One region of the Nocardia sp. NPDC058519 genome, then DNA from elsewhere that is predicted to be linked to it. Evidence: riboswitches for the same ligand, from Rfam matches in the RefSeq annotation. Region 1 holds a riboswitch; each other region holds the start of a gene.

Region 1 (5,776 bases):
GCCTGAATGTCCCAGTCGGTGTAGTTGCCGGTGCCCTTGACGTTGCCGGTGCCGTCGAGCTGGGTGCGCTCGGTGCGCAGACCGGTGACCTTGCCGTCTTCGCCGAGCACCTCCGAGGGCGACTCGAAGAAGTGCAGGAACAGCTTGTGCGGGCGGTCGCCGTGGTCGCGGATGGCCCACTGCTCCAGGGTGTTGGCGACCATGTCGACCTGCTTGGAGTTACGGCGGGCGGCTTCGGAGCCTTCGTCGTAGTCGATGTCTTCGGGGTTGACGATGACCTCGATGGTCGGCGAGTGATCGAGTTCGCGCAGCTCGAGGGGGGTGAACTTGGCCTGGGCGGGGCCGCGGCGACCGAAGACGTGGACCTCGAGGGCTTTGTTGGCCTTGAGTCCTTCGTAGACGTTCGGGGGGATCTCGGTCGGGAGGAGTTCGTCACCGGTCTTGGCCAGCACGCGGGCGACGTCGAGGGCGACGTTGCCGACGCCGAGGACGGCGACCTTCTCTGCCTCGAGGGGCCAGGCGCGGGGGACGTCGGGGTGGCCGTCGTACCAGGACACGAAGTCGGCGGCACCGTAGGAGCCGTCGAGGTCGATGCCGGGGATGGCGAGGGCGCGGTCGGCGTTGGCGCCGGTGGAGAAGATGACCGCGTCGTAGAACTGGCGCAGGTCGTCGAGGGTGATGTCGGTGCCGTAGTCGATGTTGCCGAGCAGGCGGACCTGGTCTTTGTCGAGGACCTTGTGCAGGGCGGTGATGATGCCCTTGATGCGGGGGTGGTCGGGGGCGACGCCGTAGCGGATCAGGCCGAAGGGCGCGGGCATGCGCTCGTAGAGGTCGATGCTCACGTCGGCATCGGACTTCATCAAGGCGTCGGCGGCGTAGATACCGGCCGGTCCCGCACCCACGATCGCAATGCGAAGTGGGCGAGTCGCTGCACTCTGTTCGGTCATTTCTACGCGCACCCTTTGGTCGAGAACTGTTTGACGGCGTCAACTTAGCTTAGGCTAAGTCGGCAATCCCGCTTGCTGGCAGCTGTCATCGAGTTGGCATCAGCCCGCAGTCATGGCGATTCTAGCTGCGGCATTGCGGTCACCCGGCGCGCGGTGTAGCTGCCCGCACGGGTCTGTCAGGATTACAGCATGAACGAGGAGCAAACAGGCTCGGATGACCAGCCCGTAGTGGTGGATCAGACCGACAAGCGTTCCATCGTCCCGTTCGTCGCGGCCGCGGTGATCGCGATCATCGTGCTCATCGGCATCGTGGCGGGCGGACTGCTCTCACCCGCTGAGAAAAATGTCACAGAGGCCGACCGTCTCGCGGCCGCCGTCACCAACTATATCGACGCACGCTCGCGCAGCGACCTCCGTCCGCCGACCGGTGTGGCCTGCCCCGGGTTCGACGAGGAGAAATCCGGCCTCGGCGAACAGCTCGGTGGCCCGAAATCCACTGTCACGATCGACGGTAGGGGCTTCGAGAACGCGACCGTCAACGGCGACCGCGCCAAAATCGACGCCACCCTCGTGGTGAACGGCAATCCGTCGACCAACACCTGGAAACTGACCCGCGTCGACAGCGCGTGGCTGGTGTGCACCTTCTGAATCGTTTGACACGATGACCGGTGCCGAGGCAATCTCAGATCGCAAGGTCATGAGTGCCAGCGTCAAGCCCCGGCTCGCTGGTCGGCAACCCTCCTCCGCGGTGGGGTGCTCCGGGTGACGACCTGGCCGTGTGTTCGGGGATTTCCGGCACGGCAAGAGCGGATTCACGCAGGAGGATCGACATGACTTACGCCGGCGACATCACCCCTGAGAAGGCGTGGGAGCTGCTCACCGAGCATCCCGGCGCCGTGCTGGTCGACGTGCGCACCGAGGGCGAGTGGGCACACATCGGCATTCCCGATACCAGTTCCATCGAACGCCCGGCCCACTTCATCGAATGGGTCGACGGCACCGGCACACGCAACCCGGAGTTCGGCGTGCAGCTCGAGCAGGCACTGGCCGGTCGACCCGACGACGCACCGGTGGTGTTCCTGTGTCGCTCGGGTCAGCGTTCCGCGCACGCGGCGAACCTGGCGACGGCGGCGGGCGTGGCACCGTCCTACAACGTGCTCGACGGCTTCGAAGGTGGACCCGACGCGTTCGGTCAGCGCGGCAGCACCGGTTGGCGCGCGGTCGGCCTGCCGTGGCGTCAGGCATAAGGAGAAAAGCATGATCACCGGTGGTTCGTTCGACAAGCCACTGCCCGAAGGCGTCGGTCCCGCCACGCTCGGCGTGCGTGGTGGCCTGCGCCGTTCCGGCTTCGACGAGACCTCCGAGGCGCTGTACCTGACCTCGGGTTTCGTCTACGAGAGTGCCGAAGCCGCCGAGGCCGCGTTCACCGGCGACGTCGAGCACTTCGTCTACTCCCGCTTCGGCAATCCGACCGTGGCGATGTTCGAGGAGCGCATCCGCCTGCTCGACGGCGCCGAGGCGGCCTTCGCGACCGCGTCCGGCATGTCGGCGGTGTTCACCGCGCTCGGTGCGCTGCTGAAGGCGGGCGATCGACTCGTCGCCGCCCGCAGTCTGTTCGGTTCCTGTTTCGTGGTCTGCAACGAGATCCTCCCGCGCTGGGGCATCGAAACCGTCTTCGTCGACGGTGACGACCTCGACCAGTGGGAGCAGGCACTCTCCGTGCCCACCCAGGCCGTCTTCTTCGAGACCCCCGCCAACCCGATGCAGACCCTCGTCGATGTCCGCAAGGTCACCGAGCTCGCCCACGCCGCGGGCGCGAAGGTGGTGCTGGACAACGTCTTCGCCACCCCCCTGCTCCAGCGCGGCTTCGAACTCGGCGCCGACGTGGTGGTCTACTCCGGCACCAAACACATCGACGGTCAGGGCCGCGTCCTCGGCGGCGCCATCCTCGGCGCCAAGGACTACATCGACGGCCCCGTCAAAACCCTGATGCGCCACACCGGCCCCGCACTGAGCCCCTTCAACGCGTGGACCTTGCTCAAGGGCCTGGAAACTATGCCGTTGCGCGTCCGTCACGCCACCGAGTCGGCCCTGCGAGTGGCCGAATTCCTGGAGACCAAGAACTCGGTCGACTGGGTGAAATACCCCTTCCTGGAATCACATCCACAACACGCACTGGCCAAGGACCAGATGTCCGGCGGCGGCACTGTCGTCACCTTCGCCCTCAACGGCGAAGACGGCAAGAAACAAGCCTTCGAGGTCCTCAACCGCCTCCGCATCATCGACATCTCCAACAACCTCGGCGACGCCAAGACCATGATCACCCACCCCGCCACCACCACCCACCGAGCCATGGGCCCGGAGGGACGCGCGTCAATCGGCTTGTCCGACGGGGTAGTTCGCATCTCGGTCGGCCTGGAAGACCTCGAAGATCTCCTCGGCGACCTCGACCACGCCCTGAGCTAGTTCGTCCGAATGTCCCGAGTCGACCTGTCGCAACGATCCCCGCTCGGCAGGTCGACGTCGGACTCGTGGATCGCCTACCGGACCGGGTCGTAGACCGCGAACCCCAGGTGCCCCGCGACGGCAGCCATGTTCTTGTCGTGGGTCACCACCGTGAGATCGTCCAAGCCGCTGCGCACGGATTCACTGCCTTGCGGCGTCCAGAATCGCGATCGCCTCGTCGATCGGAGCGATGACGAAAAGTTCGGTTCCGGCGTCGGTGTCGATGCGCAGACGAGTGCGGAGGCCGCCGCTGAACAGGCCGCCATCCGGGCTTTGCTGCCCGACGGCGCGCAGTTGGGTCAGGGGCGCTTCCCAGCGCTTGCCGCCGGTGATCGCGTCGAGGTGATTGGGCACGAAGAGCAGTCGGGTTTCGGTCAGGTGGAGGCGTCCGCCGACGGCCCTGCTGCCTTGTGTTCGATTGGCGAGTTTCTGCCAGACGACGTTCTCGGTGGTGTTCAGCGCGGGGCTACCGATCCACAATCCCATGGTTCATTTCCTTGTGTCGTTCCGGTGTTCGTGACCATGGATCGATATCTGGCCGGGCGCCGTTAATGGCGCCCGGCCAGGGATCTGAGCCGACCGGTCTCAGCCCAGGGCGCGCAGGCGGGGGGCCAGGTCTCGCTTGAAGAGGTCGAGGAAGCGGAGTTGGTCTTGGCCGGGGGCGTGGAAGACCAGGTGGTTGAGGCCTGCGTCGAGGTAGGGCTTGATCTGGGCGACGGCTTCGTCGGGGTCGCTGGCGACGATCCAGCGCTTGGCGACCTGTTCGATCGGGAGGGCGTCGGCGGCCTTCTCCATTTCGATGGGGTCGGTGATGTCGTGCTTCTGTTCGGGGGTCAGCGACAGGGGGGCCCAGAAGCGGGTGTTCTGTAGTGCCAGTTCGGGATCGGTGTCGTAGGAGATCTTGATCTCGATCATCTTGTCGATGTCGGCGACGTTGCGGTCGACCTTCGCGGCGCCTTCGGTGACGGCGGGCAGCAGTTTCTCGGTGTAGAGGTCCATGCCCTTGCCCGAGGTGCAGATGAAGCCGTCGCCAGCGCGGCCGGCGTACCTGGCCACCACCGGACCGCCGGCAGCGATGTAGACGGGGATTCCGCCCTTGGGAACGTCGTAGATCGAGGCGCCGACCGTGTGGTAGTACTCGCCGTTGAAATCGGTGCGCTCGCCGGTCCACAGTTCGCGCATCAGGTTCACCGCTTCACGCAGGCGGGCGAAACGTTCTTTGAAGTCGGGCCATTCGCCCTTGTAGCCGGTGGCGATCTCGTTGAGGGCTTCGCCGGTGCCGACGCCGAGCATGACGCGGTTCGGGTACAGGCAGCCCAGTGTGGCGAAGGACTGCGCGATCACGGCGGGGTTGTAGCGGAAGGTGGGGGTGAGTACGGAGGTGCCGAGCTGGATGCGGTCGGTGCGCTCGCCGACGGCGGCCAGCCAGGCCAGTGAGAACGGTGCGTGGCCGCCGTCGTGGCGCCACGGCTGAAAGTGGTCGCTCACGGTCGCGCTGTCGAGTCCGTGCTGTTCGGCGGCGACGCCGAGTTCGACCAGCTCTCGTGGCCCGAACTGCTCTGCCGATGCCTTGTACCCGAGCTTGAGATCGACCATTCCAGCCACTCCTGTCGTCAGTTGACCCCTGCCACACGACACTAGCGCGCGGTCCGGCGTCCGCGCCCGTGCCGTTTCGTCTCCCGCCACGCCGGGTTATAGCGGACAATTAACTGGTGACCACCAAGGATGAGCAGATCTTGTCGTACCTGACCGACATGGACGGCGTGCTGGTGCACGAGGATCAGCTGATCCCCGGCGCCGACGAGTTCCTCGCCGAACTGCGCGCCAACGAGATCCCGTTCCTGGTGCTCACCAATAACTCGATCCGCACCCCGCGCGACCTGCAGGCCCGCCTGCGCCACACCGGCCTCGACATCCCGGAGGAGTCGATCTGGACCTCGGCGCTGGCCACGGCTACCTTCCTCGACGACCAGCGCCCCAACGGCACCGCGTATGTGGTCGGCGAATCCGGCCTCACCACCGCGCTGCACGAGATCGGCTACGTGCTCACCGATAGCGATCCCGACTACGTGGTGCTGGGCGAGACCCGCACCTACTCCTTCGAGGCCATCACCACCGCGATCCGCCTGGTCGATCGCGGCGCGAAGTTCATCGCCACCAACCCCGACGCCACCGGCCCCTCGCGCGACGGTGTCCTGCCCGCCACGGGTTCGGTCGCGGCCCTCATCACCAGGGCCACCGGTAAGGAGCCGTACTACGTCGGCAAGCCGAATCCGCTGATGATGCGCTCGGCGCTGCGCCGGATCGGCGCGCATTCCCAGTCG
Region 2 (5,776 bases), on a different contig from region 1:
GCTGCGCGGGCAGCACGCTCAGCGCGTACCCGTCGCCGTAGCTCAGTTGCGCCAGCCACAGCAGTCCGACGACGCCGAGCAGCGCGCCGACCACCATCAGCGGACGCGGCCCGAACTTGGGCATCAACGAACTGGTGATGCCCGCCGCGATCCCGATGCCCACCGGGAACGGCAGGAACGCGATGCCCGCCTTCAGCGGCGAATAGCCGAGGGTGTTCTGATAGTAGAAGCTGAGGAACAAGAACATGGCGAACATCGCGATCGGGATCAGCAGCGCGGCCAGCAATGCGCCGCCGCGATTGATCTCACCCGGAATTCGCAGTGGTAGTAGCGGATTCGCCGAGCGTGCCTCGATGAGGACGAACGCGACGAGCAAGGCGGAGCCCGCGCCGAGCAGGCCGAGGGTGCTGCCCGCCAGCCAGCCGTGTTCAGCGGCGCGACTGAACCCGTAGACGATGGAGACCAAGCCGAATGTCACGGTGACGGCGCCGGGCAGGTCGTAGCCGCCGGTTCGGGGCACCGGGATATCACGCGCGATCACCGCGACCGCACCGGCCACCGCGATGAGCGCGATCGGGGTGTTCATCAGCAGCGTCCACCGCCATGACGCGAACTCGGTGAGCGCGCCGCCCACGATGAGCCCGAACGCGATGCCACCCGCGGTGATACCGGCGAACACCGCGAACGCGCGGGCCCGCTCCTGCACATCGGTGAAGATCACCGACAGCAGCGACAGGGCCGCGGGGGCGAGCAGTGCGGCGAACGCGCCCTGCAGACCGCGGCCGATGAACAACTGCGCGCCGGTCTGCGCGAGGCCGGCCAGCGCCGACGCGGCGGCGAAGCCGACCAGGCCGACCAGGAAGATCCGGCGTCGGCCCAGGTAGTCGGCCATCCGTCCGCCGAGCAGCAGTAGCCCGCCGAAGATGAGCGTGTACGCGGTGAGCGCCCACTGTTTGTCGCCGTCGCTGATCCCGAGGTCCCGCTGGGCATACGGCAGGGCGATCGTGATCACGGTGGCGTCGAGCACCACCATCAACTGGGCGGCGGAGAGCACGACCAGCGCCCACCACCGCATCGAATTCTGTTGAGAATCAACATGTTTCGTCTCTAGCTCGGTGCCGGTCACCAGAACTCCTCGTTACTAGATTGGCGTCGACCAATCCTGGCACTACACGACAATTGGCGTCAAGAGAAAAATGTCTGAACGCGCCAATTGGCTTTCCTAGACAGATAAAGCGACCGACACGGTAGGCTGGTGTGATGCTGGACTCGACTACTCCGATCAGCGCCGACCGGACGACCGAACCGGCTGCCGACGCGCCGCTGGGCCTGCGTGAACGCAAGAAGATCCAGACCAAGGCCGCGATCGTCGCGATCGGCCTCGAACTGTGCGATAGCCAGGGTTTCGACGCGACGACGGTCGAGCAGATCGCCGCGGGTGCCGATGTGTCACCGCGCACTGTCAACCGGTACTTCGCGCTCAAGGAAGACATCGTGCTGGCCCCGATCGACGACTTCGGGGTCTCCGTCGCCGTCGCGCTGCGCTCCCAACCGAACACCGGCAACGAACTCCAGGCACTGTGCGGCGCCTACCTGGCGGTGGTCCAGGCGGAGGCAGACGCGGACGGTATCCGGTTCATCCGCCAGTTCCTGCAGATGCAGCGGATCATGCGCACCAGCCAGTCGGTTAACGCGCGGGCGCTGGAATACGCGGAGAAGAAGAACGTCGCGGTGTGCACCGAGCTCGCGCAGCGGATGGGCACGTCACCGGACGACTTCAAGGTGAAGCTGGTGGCCGGGATCTGGCAGATGCTGTGCCACATCTCGGTCGCCGATACCGAACAAGCACTGCTGAGCGGGTCACCGACGGTAGCTGTTCGGGTCACTCGCGACGCCGTGCTGCGCGCCTACCACGGCTTGCGGCAGGTCTGTGGCGCACCGGTCGACGACACGCCCGGCTTCGGCACACCGGCCGACGAGTGATCTTCAGCGTGAAATGCGGGGGAAGTTTCCGCGCGCGGGAGGTGTCCGGTTAACATGACGGCAAGGTCATGAGTACCAGCGCCAAGCCCCGGCTCGCTGGTCGGCAACCCTCCAGCTGCGGTGGGGTGCTCCGGGTGATGACCGGGCTCTCGAAAGTCGAGAGCAAGCGCGCATTGCAGGAGGCCCCCATGTGTTGTTGCCCGTCGATCCGACCCAGTTGACGAGATCCCCCCGGCGCACACCCCACTGGAGCACGACATGACCGACTCTTCCCTGCCCGAGAACTGGTCCTTCGAGACCAAGCAGGTCCACGCGGGCCAGGCCCCCGACGCGAGCACCAACGCGCGGGCACTGCCGATCTACCAGACCACCTCCTACACCTTCCGCGACACCGATCACGCCGCCGCGCTGTTCGGCCTCGCCGAGCCGGGCAACATCTACACCCGGATCATGAACCCCACCCAGGACGCGGTGGAGCAGCGGGTTGCCGCGCTCGAAGGTGGCGTCGCGGCGTTGCTGCTGGCCTCCGGCCAGGCCGCGGAGACCTACGCGATCCTGAACCTGGCCAGCGCGGGCGACCACATCGTGTCCAGCCCGCACCTCTACGGCGGCACCTACAACCTCTTCCACTACTCGCTGCCCAAGCTGGGGATCACGGTCTCGTTCGTCGAGGATCCCGATGACCTCGCGCAGTGGGAAGCGGCGATCCAGCCCAACACCAAGGCGTTCTACGGCGAGACCATCGCCAACCCGAGCAGTGCGGTGTTCGACATCCCCGGCATCGCCGGTGTCGCGCACGCGAACGGCATTCCGCTGATCGTCGACAACACCGTCGCCACCCCGTACCTGATCCAGCCGCTGGCCCACGGCGCCGACATCGTCGTGCATTCGGCGACGAAGTACCTGGGTGGGCACGGTGCGGCCGTGGCTGGCGTGATCGTCGACGGCGGCACGTTCGATTGGACCGTGCGCGACGCCGACGGCAACGCGCGCTTCCCCGGTTTCACCGAGCCCGACCCCAGCTACCACGGTGCGGTGTTCGCCGATCTGGGCGCGCCCGCGTTCGCGCTCAAGGCGCGCGTGCAGTTGCTGCGCGATCTGGGTGCTGCGGTCTCGCCATTCAACGCGTTCCTCATCGCGCAGGGCATCGAGACGCTGAGCTTGCGCGTCGAGCGGCACGTCAGCAATGCCGAGACGGTCGCGAAGTTCGTCGCCGAGCAGCCGGGCGTCGACGCGGTGTTCTACGCGGGCCTCGAGTCCTCGCCCTGGCACGCGCGGGCCGAGGAGCTGGCGCCCAAGGGTGCGGGCGCGATCGTGGCGTTCGAGCTGGCGGGCGGTGTCGATGCGGGCAAGAAGTTCGTGGACGCGCTCAGCCTCCACAGCCATGTAGCTAACATCGGTGATGTGCGTTCACTCGTGATTCACCCGGCGTCGACCACGCACTCGCAGTTGACGCCCGAAGAGCAGCTGGCGGCCGGCGTCACTCCCGGCCTGGTCCGGCTCGCGGTGGGCATCGAGGGCATCGAAGACATTCTGGCCGATCTGCGGGCCGGGTTCGCGGCGGCGACGACGTGACTGTGAGCACCGAATCGCCGATCGCCCGACCCGAAACCGGGGTGGCCCTGCTGCCACCCCAGGACGGGCGTGTCGGCGTGGTCGCCATCGGGGACGTGGCGCTGGAGAACGGCGCCGTTATCCCCGATGTGCGGCTGGCGGTGCAACGCTGGGGCGAGCTCTCGCCCACCCTGGACAATGTGGTGCTCGTCGAACACGCGCTCACCGGCGACTCTCATGTCGTCGGTGGGCCCGACGGGGCGCCCGGCTGGTGGGAAGGCATGGTCGGGCCCGGCGCGCCGATCGACACCGACGAGTGGTGTGTGATCGCGACCAACGTGCTCGGCGGCTGCAAGGGCAGCACCGGCCCGTCCGCACTGGCGGCCGACGGAAAGCCATGGGGCGCACGGTTTCCCGAGCTGACCATCCGCGATCAGGTGAACGCCGAAGCGCGGTTGTTCGAGGTGCTCGGGATCGAGCGGCTCGGCGCGGTCGTCGGCGGCTCGATGGGCGGCATGCGGGTGCTCGAGTGGATCATCGGCCTGCCCGAGCGGGTCAGTGCCGCGCTCGTGCTGGCCGTCGGCGCTCGCGCCACCGCCGATCAGATCGGCACCCAGACCACCCAGATGGCCGTCATCACCGCCGATCCCGACTGGCAGGGCGGCGACTATCACGGCACCGGCCGCGCGCCGATGACCGGCATGGGGCTGGCCCGGCGCATCGCGCACCTGACCTACCGCACCGAAGGCGAACTCGACCACCGCTTCACCAACAAGGCCCAGGGCGACGAAGACCCGTGGACCGGTGGACGGTACGCGGTGCAGAGCTACCTCGAACACCAGGCCGACAAGCTGTGTCAACGCTTCGATCCGGCCACCTATGTGCTGCTCAGCGAGGCCATGAACCGCCACGATGTGGGTCGCGGGCGCGGCGGTGTCGCTGCCGCGCTGGCTTCGACGTCGGTGCCGTGCGTGGTGGGCGGGGTCGACTCGGACCGCCTGTACCCCTTGCACACCCAGGCCGAGCTGGCCGAAGGGCTGCCGGGCTGCGCGGGTCTCGAGATCGTGCATTCACGCGACGGGCACGACGGGTTCCTCACCGAGGCGGCCGCGGTGTCGAAGTTGCTCACCGAGACGATGCGCCTCGCGCGGGAGAACCGCTGACGTTCACTCCCCCGGTCAGCAGGGTGACGATCGACCGGACATAGGCCTGAAGTCGTTCGCGCGGATACTCTTCCGGCTCGCTGACCCCGAGCCGACCGAGCATTTCGGCGATGGTGAGGGTCGAGCTCGCGAGCAGCCCGGCATCCATGCCCGACCACTTCGGCAGCACTGAGATACCCATGCGGACAAGCGATTCCGCGCGCTCCAAGATTTCGGCACGCGAAGCACGAAGAGCCGCACGATATTCGTCGGGCGCGCTCGCCGGGGTGGCGAGGATCAGCCGCCAGCGAGTCGGATTCGCCAGTGCCACACCGACGAACGCTTCGACAGTCGCCGAGGCAGCCGCCAATGGGTCGGCGCCGAGCAGGTCTTCGGGCAGCGTGTCGGCGATCTGATCCAGTCCGCGTTCACGTTCGCGTTCCAGCAGCGCTTCGACGAGTTCGGCGCGGGTCTTGAACACCGTGTACAGCACGGGTTTTCCGACGCCCGCCTCCTGCGCGACGGCCTCCATGCTCAGCTCGTGCAGTTCCATCCGGCCCAGGACGGTGAACGCGGCGTCGAGAAGTTGCGCGCGGCGCTGGTCCGGCGGCAGGCGCGGTGCATAGCGGCGTCGAGGTCGTTGCTCCTGCGTCGAGGTCACCCGCCCACCTGCCTTTCGCTCGCCGACGATACCCGCCATCCTTCGTCACGAATCCTACGCAACCGTTGTATTCACGTCGAGTAATTGCTACGGTGGTGTTGTATTCAATATTCCTCGCACTGCAAAGGGGCATGTGCAATGGCTTTCGATGCGTCGACTCTGCGTCGCGACGACTACGGCTTCTTCGGGCCGGATTCCCCCACCTGGAAGGTGTGGGCGGCGCCGACCGCGCTGATCGGATTCCAGCGCGCGGTCACCCTCGAGCACTTCGATCCGTTCCTGACCGCAGCGGTCGCCGATTCGCACGGGATCTACGACAATCCCGCCACCCGTCTCGACCACACGCTGTCCTACTTCCTGCTGGTCGCGCTCGGCGACGGCCGCACCGCCATCCAGGCCGCCGAACACCTGATGAAGGTGCACGCGCCGATGACGG
Region 3 (5,776 bases), on a different contig from region 1:
GTGACTCGCAGTGCACGAGCATGCCGTCTTTGACCTCGATCGTTCGAGCGAGTTCCGTCGGCATCTCGAGGTAGATGTCCAGGTCGATGACGGGCATGTCGTTCCGCAGCCACGACCAGTCGTAGGCTCCGCTCATACCGCTGAGCCTAACGCTGACCGGCGAGCTTCAGGCGACCTCGGTGATGCCGATGGTCGGGAAGAAGAAGCAGGAGCGGCCTGCGTTGTCGGTGGTGCCGAAGACGGCGGCCAGGACGGTGCCTCGGCCGGTGTCGACGGGGACGGCGCGGACGCCGCCGACGGGGATGGCGGCGAAGAGGAAGTCGCGGATGGCGGTTTCGGCGAGGGGGCGCAGTTCGGCGGGGACCTCGGGCGGGACCATGGCGCGCACGATGTCGGCGATCGGGCCCATCGAGGCCATGCCGCCGCGGCCGGTGCTGACATTGAGCCAGGCCACCTGCATGCCGGAGGTCTTCGTGGCGGCGGTGTCGGGGGCGAGGCCGTAGGGCAGGAAGGTGAACAGGGTCTGGCCCGATTTCACGGCCGCGAGGTCGACGCCGGGGATCGGGAGGGTGTTCGCCGGCCACGGGCCCGGTACCGCGCCCGCGACGGCGGGAACAAGGCCCGTGCCGTCACCGGTGCAGTTCGCGGCGACCGTGGGGTAGAGGAAGGGCTGGATACCCATGGCCTTCAGCGTCTCGACGACGGTTCGGTAGGCGCCGAGGAGATCGCCCGGGCCCGCGGCAGGCGTGACGTTCGGTGCGTCCCGGGTGACGGCGGGCGTCACCGGCTCGGCCGGTTCGGCGGCAGCCGGTGGCACGGCCAGCAGTAGCGCGGCGGCGCAGGCCGTCAGCGAGGTCAGTGCGGTGGAACGACGCGGCATGATCACGACGTACTCCTCATCGACGCAGAGAAGGCCGACGCTACCGCGTGCGGTGGGTGAATCCGGACAGGTGAAGTAACCGGGCGTTCGGCGCGTCGCAATCTCGCAGCGAACCCCCGCCGAGGGTCGGTGTCCCCCACAGTCGACCGACCACGCCGAACCGGGGCAATTATGACTGCGCCCGAAGCCGGTTCCAACCTCTGCGCTCACGTTGATTTCTATCGTTGCGCGCACTCGTGCATGTGCCACATGCTGATTCAGCTCAGGCCGCAGCGCCGGGGCGCAACCATCCAGAGCGACCGAGAGACCTGGCTCGATGACGTCGCAGCAACCCGCCCGCTTTCGGGGTGTGGGTGCTTCTGCCGGGTTCGATGGAGGAGATTTTGTGTTTTCCGAAGGACTCCCATGACCGCGTCCGCCGTATCCGGCGCCGAGACCGCGCCCGCACCGCCCGGCGACGCTCCCCCCGCTGAGTCGGCATCCGCCGACGAAGCGACCGACCTTCCCCGGATCACCGGATCGTGGCACCCGTGGCGGTGGGTCGTCGCGGCGGTCGCGCTGGTGGTGGTGGCCCAGTTCGCACACGGTCTGATCACCAATCCGGGCTGGGACTGGGGCACTTTCGCCCAGTACTTCACCGCGAAGTCGGTACTGGCCGCGCTCCGGGTGACCATCGAGCTGACCCTGTGGGGCACCGTCCTCGGTTTCGCGATCGGCACCCTGCTGGCGATCGGGCGGGTGTCGAACAATCCCGTGCTGCGCGTGATCGCCTGGACCTACGTCTGGGCGTTCCGTTCGATCCCGCTGATCGTGCAGCTGCTGTTCTGGTTCAACATCGCCTACCTGTATCCCCGCCTTTCCGTCGGTATTCCGTTCGGACCAGCGTTCTTCGATTTCGAAGTCAACGGTGTCATCAGTGGTTTCACCGCGGCGGTGATCGGCCTGGCCCTGCATCAGGCGGCGTACTCGGCCGAGCTCATCCGGGCGGGCCTGCTCGCCGTCGACGGCGGCCAGCTGGAAGCGGCTGCCGCGCTGGGCATTCCGCGCTGGCGGCAGTTCCGCACCATCGTGTTGCCGCAGGCCATGCGCTCGATCCTGCCGAACGCGGCCAACGAGGTGATCAGCCTGTTCAAGGGCACCTCGATCGTGTCGGTGATGGCGATCGCCGAGCTGTTCTACCAGGTGCAGGTGATCTTCGGCCGCAACGGCCGGGTGGTGCCGCTGCTCATGGTGGCCACGGCCTGGTACATCGTGCTCACCACCGCGCTGTCGATCGTCCAGTTCTACATCGAACGGCACTACGCCAAGGGCGCCCAGCATGAGCTGCCGCCGACACCGTGGCAGCGGGTCCGCGCCAAGGTCACCGAGATCGCCGCCGCACCCCGAGGAGCCACCCGATGACCGCAGCGGTGCAGGCACGAGGAATTCGCAAGTCCTACAGCGGTACCGAGGTGCTGCGTGGCGTCGACCTGGCGGTGCGCACGGGCGAAGTGGTCGCGCTGGTCGGCCCATCCGGGTCGGGTAAGTCGACGCTGCTTCGGGTGCTCAACCATCTCGAGGCACAGGACGCGGGCACGGTGCACATCGGCGGTGAGCTGATCGGCTACCGGCAGCGCGGAAACACCCTGCGCCCGCTGCCCGACCACGCGGTGCGCGCCCAGCGCAGCCATATCGGTTTCGTGTTCCAGCAGTTCAACCTGTTCCCGCATCTCACGGTGCTCGACAACATCGTGCTCGCCCCGGTTTCGTCCCAGCGCCGCCCGCGCGCCGAGGTGATCGCCGAGGCGAAACAGCTCCTGGACCGGGTCGGGATGGCCGATTTCGCCGACGCCTACCCGCGCCGGCTCTCCGGCGGCCAGCAGCAGCGCGTCGCCATCGCACGGGCGCTGGCCTTGAAGCCGCGCCTGATCCTGTTCGACGAACCCACCTCCGCGCTCGACCCGGAACTGGTCGGCGAGGTGCTCGCGGTGATCCGCGATCTCGCGCACGGCGGCACCGCCCTGGTGATCGTCACCCACGAGATCGGGTTCGCCCGTGAGGTCGCCGACACGGTGGTGTTCCTCGACGAAGGACAGATCGTCGAGCAGGGCGACGCAGCCACTGTCCTCGATCACCCCGAACATCCACGCACGCAGGCATTCCTGTCGCGCGTGCGCTGAGTATCCCTTCCCACGAACAGGTTTCGACACTGATGAAGCTTTCCACGCTGATCGGCATCATCTCGGCGGCCACGCTGCTGACCACCGGCTGCACCGCCGATCCGGAATCCGCCGAGACCGTCCAGGCGGGTTCGGTCACCTTCGACCTCTCGCCCACCCAGGAGGGAAGGGTGCGGGTGGCGAAGGTCGACGCGATCGCCGCCGAAGTGCCGCAGGCGATTCGCGATCGCGGCACCCTCCTGGTGACCGGATCGGGCAGTTCCGCGCCCCCGCTGCGGTTCTATGCCACCGACGACAAGACCGTCGTCGGATCCGAAATCGACTTCGCCAGTCTGGTGGCCGACAAACTCGGCCTGAAGCTGGTCGCACAGGTGGCGGATTGGTCGCAGAACTTCGTGCGCGTCGATTCCGGCGAGGTGGACGCGTTCATCTCCAATGTCACCGTCACCGAGGAGCGCAAGGAGAAGTACGACTTCGCGACCTACCGCAAGGACAATGTCGCGCTCGAGGTGCCCGAGGACAGCCCGCTCGTCTTCAACGACCGAAAGAGCCTGGTGGGCAAGCGAATCGGCGTGGGAGCGGGCACCAACCAGGAACAGCTGCTGGTGAAGTGGAACGAACAGAACGTCGCCGAAGGGCTGGCGCCGATCGACATCGCCTACTACCAGCAGGTCACCGACTACTACCTCGCGCTCGCCTCGAAACGTCTCGACGGCTACATCGGCCCGAACCCCACCGGCGTCTACCACTCGACGACGACCGGCGAGACCAAGCTCATCGCCACCTTCTCCGGCGCCGGTGAGGCACTGCAGGGCGAGATCGCGGTGCTCACCAAGAAGAACAGCGGCCTCAATGCCGCCGTGCACAAGGCGCTGGTCGATGCCATCGCGGACGGCAGCTACCAGAAGGTCCTCGATCGCTGGGGCCTGGATTCGGAGAAGGTCACCGAGTCGCGGATCAACCCACCCGGTCTGCCGAAGAAGCCTGCCGCATGAGGTCATTCGAGAAGCTAGGAGTCCGCGCATGAAGTTCCTGCTGATGACGCTGATCACCCGGGTACCCGATCCGGTCACCGGCGTGGTTCCCACGACCCGCGATCGCCTGCACGAGGTGATCGAACAGGCAAGGCGCGCCGAGGAATTCGGCTATGACGGGTTCGCTGTCGGTGAGCGACACGAGGATCCGTTCCTCTCGGCCGCTCCCCCGGTGGTGCTGAGCCATATCGCGGCCCTCACCTCGCGGATCAGCCTGTTCACCGCGGTCACCACCTTGAGCCTGCTCGATCCGGTGCGCGCGTTCGAGGACTATTCCACCCTGGACAACCTGTCCGAGGGCAGGCTCGAACTGATCATCGGCAAGGGCAACGGCGCGGCCCAGGCGCAGCTCTATCACGTCACCACCGATGACCAGTGGGAGCGCAATCGTGAAGGGTACGAACTGTTCCGGGCGCTGTGGGACAGCGAGGAAGTGACGTGGTCGGGGCAGTTCCGCCCCTCGCTCACCGCGGCCAAGGCATTGCCCCGACCGCTTCAGCCCCGGTTGCGGATCTGGCATGGCAGCGCGACGAGCAAGGAGTCGGTGGAACTGGCCGCGCGCCACGGTGATCCGGTGTTCTCGGCGAATGTCACCAACCCGATCGAGCCGTACGCCGAGCTGATCCGGCACTACCGCGAGCGGTGGGCGCACTACGGTCACGACCCGGCCGATGCGCTGGTCGGCGCGGGGACCGCGGGCTTCCACGTCGCGCGGACCTCGCAAGAGGCCGTCGAGGTGTTTCGCCCGCTCTACGAGGCGCGCACCTCATTGCAGCGCAAGGTCGGCAATCCGGTCGTGTTCGAGACCGTCGAAGACTTCATCGCCCGCTCGTCGGCGCTGGTCGGCAGCCCGGAGCAGGTGATCGACAAGGTCGGCCGCTATCACGAGCAGTTCGGGCACGAGGTCATCCACCTGTCCGCCGAACGTGACGGCCGCACCGAATCCGACTACCTGGGCAGCCTCGAGCTGTTCCAGGCCGAGGTGGCGCCCGAGCTGCGCCGCCGCATTCCGAGTCGTCCCCTGGCCGCCGGCCGTCAATTCTCTGGAGTTACCTCGTGATCCGACATCGTCTTGCTGCTCTCGCGGGTGTACTCGCCGCCGCCACCACAGTTGTCGCGTGCGGCGGTGGCACCGGGGGCTCCGGTGCTCAGACCGGTCCGCCGCAGCCCGGCGGCACGTTGCGCTACGGGCTCTCCGGGGCGCCGACCTGCTCGGATCCGGCGCAGTCGGGCACCAACCAGACCATCTATGTGGCCCGCCAGATCGTCGACTCGCTGACCGATCAGGACCCGAAGACCGGTGCGATCACCCCGTGGCTGGCCAAGAGCTGGGAGGTCAGTCCCGACGCCAAGGTGTTCACCTTCGAGCTGGCCGATGGCGTCACCTTCAGCGACGGCACCGCGCTCACCGCCGACTCGGTGCGCGATACCTTCGACGCGGTCGTCAAGCTCGGTGCCGCCAAGGCGCAGCTGGGAGCCAGCTACCTGACCGGCTACGTCGGAACGACCGCGGTCGACAAGCTCACCGCCCGTGTCGAATTCAGTGCGCCGAACGCCCAGTTCCTGCAAGCGTCCTCGACCGCGCAGCTCGGCATCCTGGCGCAGTCCACCAATGCCAAACCGGCCGAGGCCAGATGCGCGGGTGACAACATCGGCAGCGGGCCGTTCACCTACGCCTCCTACAAGCAGGACACCTCGGTGAC
Region 4 (5,776 bases), on a different contig from region 1:
GGCCGGGCAGTAGCTGGTCCTCGAGCACGCAACGCCTGCGCAATCGCAGCATCGTGCGCTCGATGTCGTTGAACGACAAGCCCTTCGACGCGAGCGCGACCGCGTCCACCGCGCCGTCGGGCAGGGGTTGCCCGGCGAACCGGCGAATCGCCTCGCAGCGTTGCTCGGCCTCGGGCAGCGCGAATTCCACGCTCACATCGAAGCGCCGCCACACGGCCGGATCCAGCAGGTCGGCATGGTTGGTCGCGCCGATGACCAGGCCCCCGCCGGTCGGCCAGTCGTCGATCTGCTGGAGCAGCACGGTGACCAGTCGCTTCAGCTCGCCCACGTCGCGGTCGTCGTCGCGACGTTTGGCGATGGCGTCGAGCTCGTCGAGCAACAGGACGCACGGGCGCTGTTTGGCGTAGTCGATGGCGTGGCGCAGGTTGGTGCCGGTCTTGCCGAGCAGGCTGCTCATGATGGTCGCCAAGTCCAGGACCACCAGCGGCAGCGACAGCTGATGTGCCAGCCACGCCGCGGCCATGGTCTTGCCGACACCGGGCGGACCCACGAACAGCAAGCTGCGGGCCGGGGTGAGATCGGCGGCGGCCAGCCGGTCGGCCTGCTTGCGCTCGTCGACGATCTGGGTGAGCACGGCGTAGGTTTCTGCGGCCAGGATCGGCACTTCGGCGGTGGAACCGGGCGGGATCACGCGCACCAGGGGCAGTCGGCTGTCGCCGTCGACCGGAATCGGCGTATCCACCTCCGCGCGTAGGGGATTGGCGCGCGTCGGGTTCTGCCGCAGCAGTGAGATCAGCGCGTCGGCCAGCTCGGGACTCGCATGCCGGTGTCGCCGCGCGGCGCGGCGCACGAACATCGCGACATCCTGTTCACGCCCGGCGAGCGCCAACCTGGCCAGGTGGACGAATTCGTCGGGTAGATCGGCGCTCACGTCCGCCGAAGTGGAGCTCAAGGCGTGTGACATGGTCTTCTTCCGATCATATGCGTGGACTATTTTCGCTTCACTCGATCGTACGGCGTCCATCACGGGCAAAGTTCACCCCTTGTGTACCGGTTTGACATCGGACCCCACCCGCAGCGCCACATTGATCTGCCGAGCCCTCAGCGCAGCAATTCCCTTCGTCGGATGCTAGTTCCGCGATGCCCCCTCTTCGGCGATTCCCTTCGCTTCGGGCGTGCCTTCCCGGCGTGGGGTGGTTGACAGCTCCCGCGGTCGTCTGTCACTCTCGTTGCAGGTCACGAGTACCAGCGTTCAGCCCCGGCTTGCTGGTCGGCAACCCTCCTCCGCGGTGGGGTGCTCCGGGTGACGACCAGGCCGACGTCCGAATTGGGCGCGGCAAGCGCGGACTCACCTCTTCTGGAGCGGGTCCCTGAGCCGACGGGATTTCGTCATGACTGCTGTAATCGACCCCACCTGTGCCATCGCCGCCGTTTCCGGTGCCGACCTGCAGGTTCCGCTCGTTCAAGGCGGCACCAGCTCCTACGCCAACTTCGACTACGCGGCCAGTGCGCCGGCGTTGAAGCAGGTCACCGACCGGATTTCGCAGTTGCTGCCGTTCTACGCCAGCGTGCATCGGGGTGCGGGCTACGCCTCGCGGATCTCGACCGAGTGCTACGAGGCCTCCCGTGGCGCGGTCGCCCGGTTCCTCGACGCCGACGACGACCAGGTCGTCGTATTCACCCGCAACACCACCGATTCGCTGAACCTGCTGGCCGGGTGCGTGCCGGGGGAGACGGTGGTCCTCGATATCGAGCACCACGCCAACTTCCTGCCGTGGACCGAGCACGGTCGCCGGGTCGTGCGGGCCGCCGACACCGTCGAGGAGACGATTCAGCGGGTCGTCGCCGAGCTGTGCAGCAAGCCCGCCGCGCTGCTCGCGGTGACCGGGGCATCCAATGTCACCGGTGAGGTGCTGCCGCTGGAACGCCTCGCGACCATCGCCCACCTGTGTGGTGCGCGCATCCTCGTCGATGCCGCACAGCTGGCGCCGCACCGGCGGATCTCCCTGCGCGAGAGCGGGATCGACTACCTCGCGTTCTCCGGGCACAAGCTGTACGCGCCGTTCGGTTCGGGCGTGCTCGTCGGTCGGCGGGACTGGCTCGACCAGGGTGAGCCGTACCTGGCAGGCGGCGGTGCGGTGCGCAATGTCGGTGTGTCGGAGGTCGAATGGGCTTGCGCGCCGCAGCGGCACGAGGCAGGTTCACCGAATGTGCTCGGCGCGGCTGCTATCGCCGCTGCCTGCGACGCGCTCGCCGCGATCGACCCCACCGAACTCGTTGCCCACGAACGCTTTCTGGCCGACCGTCTCCGCGACGGTTTGTCCGCGATTCCCGGCGTCGACCTGGTCAGCATCTGGTCCGACAGCCCCGACTGTGTCGGCATCGTCGCCTTCACCGTCGCCGACTACGCCCCCGGCAAGGTCGCCGCCTACCTCTCCGCCGAACACGCCATCGGCGTCCGCGACGGCCGCTTCTGCGCCCACCCGCTGCTCACCAGCCTCGGCCTCGACGCCGCCCTCCGAGCCAGCATCGGCCTCGGCACCACCGCCGCCGACGTAGACCGCCTGATCGAAGCGGTCTCCACCTTGGTCACCACCGGCCCCACCTGGACCTACGCCGCCACCGACGGCCACTGGAACCCCACCCCCGAAACCCGCCCCCTCACCGCCTCTTCCCCCGAAGGCGCGGCCCCCTGCCTGATCGGCTGAACAGTAGCTTTGAACGATGTCGGTTGAGAAACAGCTGTGGGAGATTCGCCTAGGCGTAATCGCTTCCGAGTCCGAGGCACGTGCCGTCATCGATCAGATCGAGCGACTGCTGTGCCCCGACCCGGACCACACTCCTCCCTGTCCGATCCCGTGGAGCGTCAGCATCGCGGCGGGGGAGGACTTGGCCGCGGAAGCTCGGGAAGCATACGAGGACGTGGTGGAGCAGTACCGAATCGAATCCGGCGCGAGCTGAGGCGATCCCGGCTATCGCTCCCGGCTCGAAAAGATGCCGGTCACACGAAACTCGCTTATGGAGAAGGGCTTCCGATCAGGCGCGAGGGACGTCAGGTCTCAGTCGAGGTCAGCGTCGAGGGCGTCCCAGGTGATGGTGACATCGAGCGGATCGGTGATCGCGATCGCGGTGGGGTTGTGGGAGCGGAAACGGGTTTCGGTGGAGATGTAGGCGCCTGCGGTATTGAGGCGGAGGATCTCGATGGACTTCACGCGGCCGTCGTTGTTCTCCATCCGGACGATCCAGTACTGCTCGATACCAAGGCGTGCGTATTCCGCTCGTTTATCCACACAATCGGCGGTAACCGTCGCCGGTGATACCACTTCGACGACCAGAAGCGTGTCGCCTGCTGTCGGTTTGGTTTTCCACTTGTCGCGGGGGTCTTCGACGCAGCGATACACGATGGCGTCGGGGCGCCGGAAGTTGAACGGAACCTCGGAGACCAGCATGTCCAGTTCGCCGCCGGCCTTCAGACAAGGTTGCCCAGTGCCGCGTTTCCGGATCGCTTCCCGCAAGGACTGTTTGATCACGTCGGCTATGGCGATGTGATTCGGCGAGGGTGAGTCGCAGTGCACCAGTAGGCCGTCTTTGACCTCGATCACCCGAGAGAGGTCTTCCGGCATCGCCAAGTATGTGTCCAGGTCGATGCCCGGGACACCGGCGCGCAACCACGACCAGTCGTATGCCTCGCTCACCGGACCAACACTAGCTGTAGCAGGCCATCCATCGGCTGACGTAGACGATCGGATCAGGTGTCGAGTGGGGTGGGGCGGTGGTATTTGCCGTTGTAGTACAGCAATGGGGCTGCTGAGGGGGATTCTTCGGTTTGGTCGTGGACTCGGGTTACCAGGCCTACCGCGAGGGTGTGGTCGCCCAGGTCGATGAGTTTGTGGAGGGTGGTTCGGAGCCAGATGGGGGTGCCGTGCAGGACCGGTTCGCCGGTGTCGAGGGTGGTCCAGAGGGAGCGGTCGGTGAAGCGGTCGGCGGCGGTGCGGGAGAAGCGGTGGGCCAGGTGTTGCTGGTGTTCGCCCAGGAAATGGATCACCACCGAGTCCGCGGCGCGCAGGGCGTAGATGCTCGACGACGTGTGCGCGATGTTGAACGACACCAGCGGTGGTTCCAATGACAGCGAGGCGAACGACGTGGCGGTGAACCCCACCGGCCCGCTCTCCGCCCCGAGCGTCACCACTGTGACGCCCGCCGGATAGTGGCGCATCGAAGCCCGATACTGCTCAGCCGTGATCCCGCTCAGATCATCGGGAATCACCAGTCCGGTCTCAGAAGGTTGCACATCGCCCACCGCCCCAACTTACGCCCGCCCGGCGTGTGTTCTCACGCCCACTGTGTCCGTTTGATCCAACTCACCCGCAGCATGTATTGACGTAATGATTGCGTCAATACATCATTGGAGGATGCTGTTTCCTACACCGAAGCTGTCGTCGGCCGACGAAGCGGTGCTCGCCGAGGTCGAAAGGATGCGCGAGTCCCTGCGGTATGAACTGCAGAGTGTTCCGACGGTCTGGGTGGGCGGGCTGCGGAAGTTCTTGACCGCCGACGCGGTGTCGGCATCGAACTCGATCGAGGGATTCAAGGTCTCGACGGTTGATGTGGAGGACCTCCTCGCCGGCGAGCGTGATGTGGAGGTCTCGGACGAGAACCGTGCTGAGACCTCGGCGTATGCACGGATGATGACCTATATCCAGACGCTTCACGACGTCGACGACTTCGAGTACAGCGCGGGTTTTCTCAATTCCCTGCACTGGATGTTGCAAGGGCATCGGCACTCACCGCGCAAGCCCGCGGGTCAGTGGCGCCGAGGCCCGGTCTACGTCACCGATGCCCGCGACCCGAGCATCGCCGCCTACACGGCGCCTGATGTCGAGCTGGTTCCTCGGCTCATGCGAGAGCTCGTCGATTGGCTGAACGCGTCCTCGGCGGCGCATCCGCTGGTGGCAGCCGCGATGGCGCACCTGCATCTGGTGTCGATTCATCCCTGGGCCGATGGCAACGGCCGGATGTCGCGATCGCTGCAGACGCTGATGATCGCGCGTGAAGGTGTGATCGCACCCGAGTTCTCCTCGATCGAAGCGTGGCTCGGGCGCCCGGGCAATACCTGGGAGTACTACCAGGTGCTCGGCAGGCGGGGGAGTGTGTACCGGCCTGACCAGGATGTCTCCGAATGGATCCGCTTCAGTCTGACTGCTTATCACCAGCAGGCGCAGACCGTGCACGCGCGAGTCGAGCGTTCGCGGCGTGTGTGGGACGGGGCATCGGACTACTTGAGCGCGACGGGTTCCGATGAACGCATCGTGTCAGCGCTGCACGATGTGGCCATGTCGGGCCGTGTGCGCCGGACCCGGTACGAGCAGGCGGAAGGGCTCAATACGCAACAGGCACAACGCGACCTCCGTGAGATGGTGCGCCGTGAGGTGCTTGTTCCAGTGGGTCGCACTCGTGCTAGGTACTACGCGGCAGGTCCCCGGTTTCCGGATGGTGTACTCGAGACCGCCCGTACCCCAGCGCCATTGGTCTACCCCTATGCCGAGCACGCATAGCCTCAGTCGATCTCGATAGGTAGGCCTGCGGTGATGCGGACGAGTTCGCGGAAGTTGGTGCGGAACACCGTGTTCGGGTGACCTCCGGCTGCCCAGACTTCGGGGTGGGCGGCCAGGGCGGTGTCTACCCAGGTGGGGAGGTTGGTGGGGTGGCCGAGGGGGGCTGTGCCGTCGATGGGTTGGCCGGTGATGCGTTCGGCCAGGGCGGTGGGGGCTGGGGT

Evidence for each region. A riboswitch is a leader RNA that binds a small molecule or an ion and turns the genes downstream of it on or off. The one in region 1 is predicted to bind S-adenosylmethionine.
Region 2: another riboswitch for S-adenosylmethionine. It lies ahead of ACFWPK_RS31540 (bifunctional o-acetylhomoserine/o-acetylserine sulfhydrylase); the one in region 1 lies ahead of ACFWPK_RS32535 (rhodanese-like domain-containing protein).
Region 3: another riboswitch for S-adenosylmethionine. It lies ahead of ACFWPK_RS33275 (amino acid ABC transporter permease); the one in region 1 lies ahead of ACFWPK_RS32535 (rhodanese-like domain-containing protein).
Region 4: another riboswitch for S-adenosylmethionine. It lies ahead of ACFWPK_RS21905 (aminotransferase class V-fold PLP-dependent enzyme); the one in region 1 lies ahead of ACFWPK_RS32535 (rhodanese-like domain-containing protein).

Annotation. Positions count from the first base shown of each region.
Region 1 covers NZ_JBHXNK010000046.1:33,663-39,438, reverse strand. Annotated here, with positions in the region: gene ACFWPK_RS32545 (FAD-dependent oxidoreductase) at 1-947, opposite strand, end outside; gene ACFWPK_RS32540 (hypothetical protein) at 1,137-1,595, shown strand; SAM riboswitch class IV at 1,641-1,760, shown strand; gene ACFWPK_RS32535 (rhodanese-like domain-containing protein) at 1,778-2,194, shown strand; gene ACFWPK_RS32530 (O-succinylhomoserine sulfhydrylase) at 2,205-3,413, shown strand; gene ACFWPK_RS32525 (hypothetical protein) at 3,594-3,938, opposite strand; gene fgd (glucose-6-phosphate dehydrogenase (coenzyme-F420)) at 4,038-5,048, opposite strand; gene ACFWPK_RS32515 (HAD-IIA family hydrolase) at 5,207-5,776, shown strand, end outside.
Region 2 covers NZ_JBHXNK010000042.1:53,878-59,653, reverse strand. Annotated here, with positions in the region: gene ACFWPK_RS31550 (MFS transporter) at 1-1,126, opposite strand, end outside; gene ACFWPK_RS31545 (TetR family transcriptional regulator) at 1,261-1,983, shown strand; SAM riboswitch class IV at 2,048-2,158, shown strand; gene ACFWPK_RS31540 (bifunctional o-acetylhomoserine/o-acetylserine sulfhydrylase) at 2,242-3,558, shown strand; gene ACFWPK_RS31535 (homoserine O-acetyltransferase) at 3,555-4,700, shown strand; gene ACFWPK_RS31530 (TetR/AcrR family transcriptional regulator) at 4,663-5,340, opposite strand; gene ACFWPK_RS31525 (oxygenase MpaB family protein) at 5,479-5,776, shown strand, end outside.
Region 3 covers NZ_JBHXNK010000050.1:6,941-12,716, forward strand. Annotated here, with positions in the region: gene ACFWPK_RS33265 (Uma2 family endonuclease) at 1-136, opposite strand, end outside; gene ACFWPK_RS33270 (hypothetical protein) at 167-880, opposite strand; SAM riboswitch class I at 1,164-1,258, shown strand; gene ACFWPK_RS33275 (amino acid ABC transporter permease) at 1,286-2,281, shown strand; gene ACFWPK_RS33280 (amino acid ABC transporter ATP-binding protein) at 2,278-3,039, shown strand; gene ACFWPK_RS33285 (ABC transporter substrate-binding protein) at 3,072-4,034, shown strand; gene ACFWPK_RS33290 (LLM class flavin-dependent oxidoreductase) at 4,063-5,133, shown strand; gene ACFWPK_RS33295 (ABC transporter substrate-binding protein) at 5,130-5,776, shown strand, end outside.
Region 4 covers NZ_JBHXNK010000020.1:65,051-70,826, reverse strand. Annotated here, with positions in the region: gene ACFWPK_RS21910 (AAA family ATPase) at 1-964, opposite strand, end outside; SAM riboswitch class IV at 1,235-1,349, shown strand; gene ACFWPK_RS21905 (aminotransferase class V-fold PLP-dependent enzyme) at 1,392-2,708, shown strand; gene ACFWPK_RS21900 (hypothetical protein) at 2,725-2,961, shown strand; gene ACFWPK_RS21895 (Uma2 family endonuclease) at 3,060-3,695, opposite strand; gene ACFWPK_RS21890 (flavin reductase family protein) at 3,749-4,216, opposite strand; gene ACFWPK_RS21885 (Fic family protein) at 4,413-5,555, shown strand; gene ACFWPK_RS21880 (YbaK/EbsC family protein) at 5,558-5,776, opposite strand, start outside.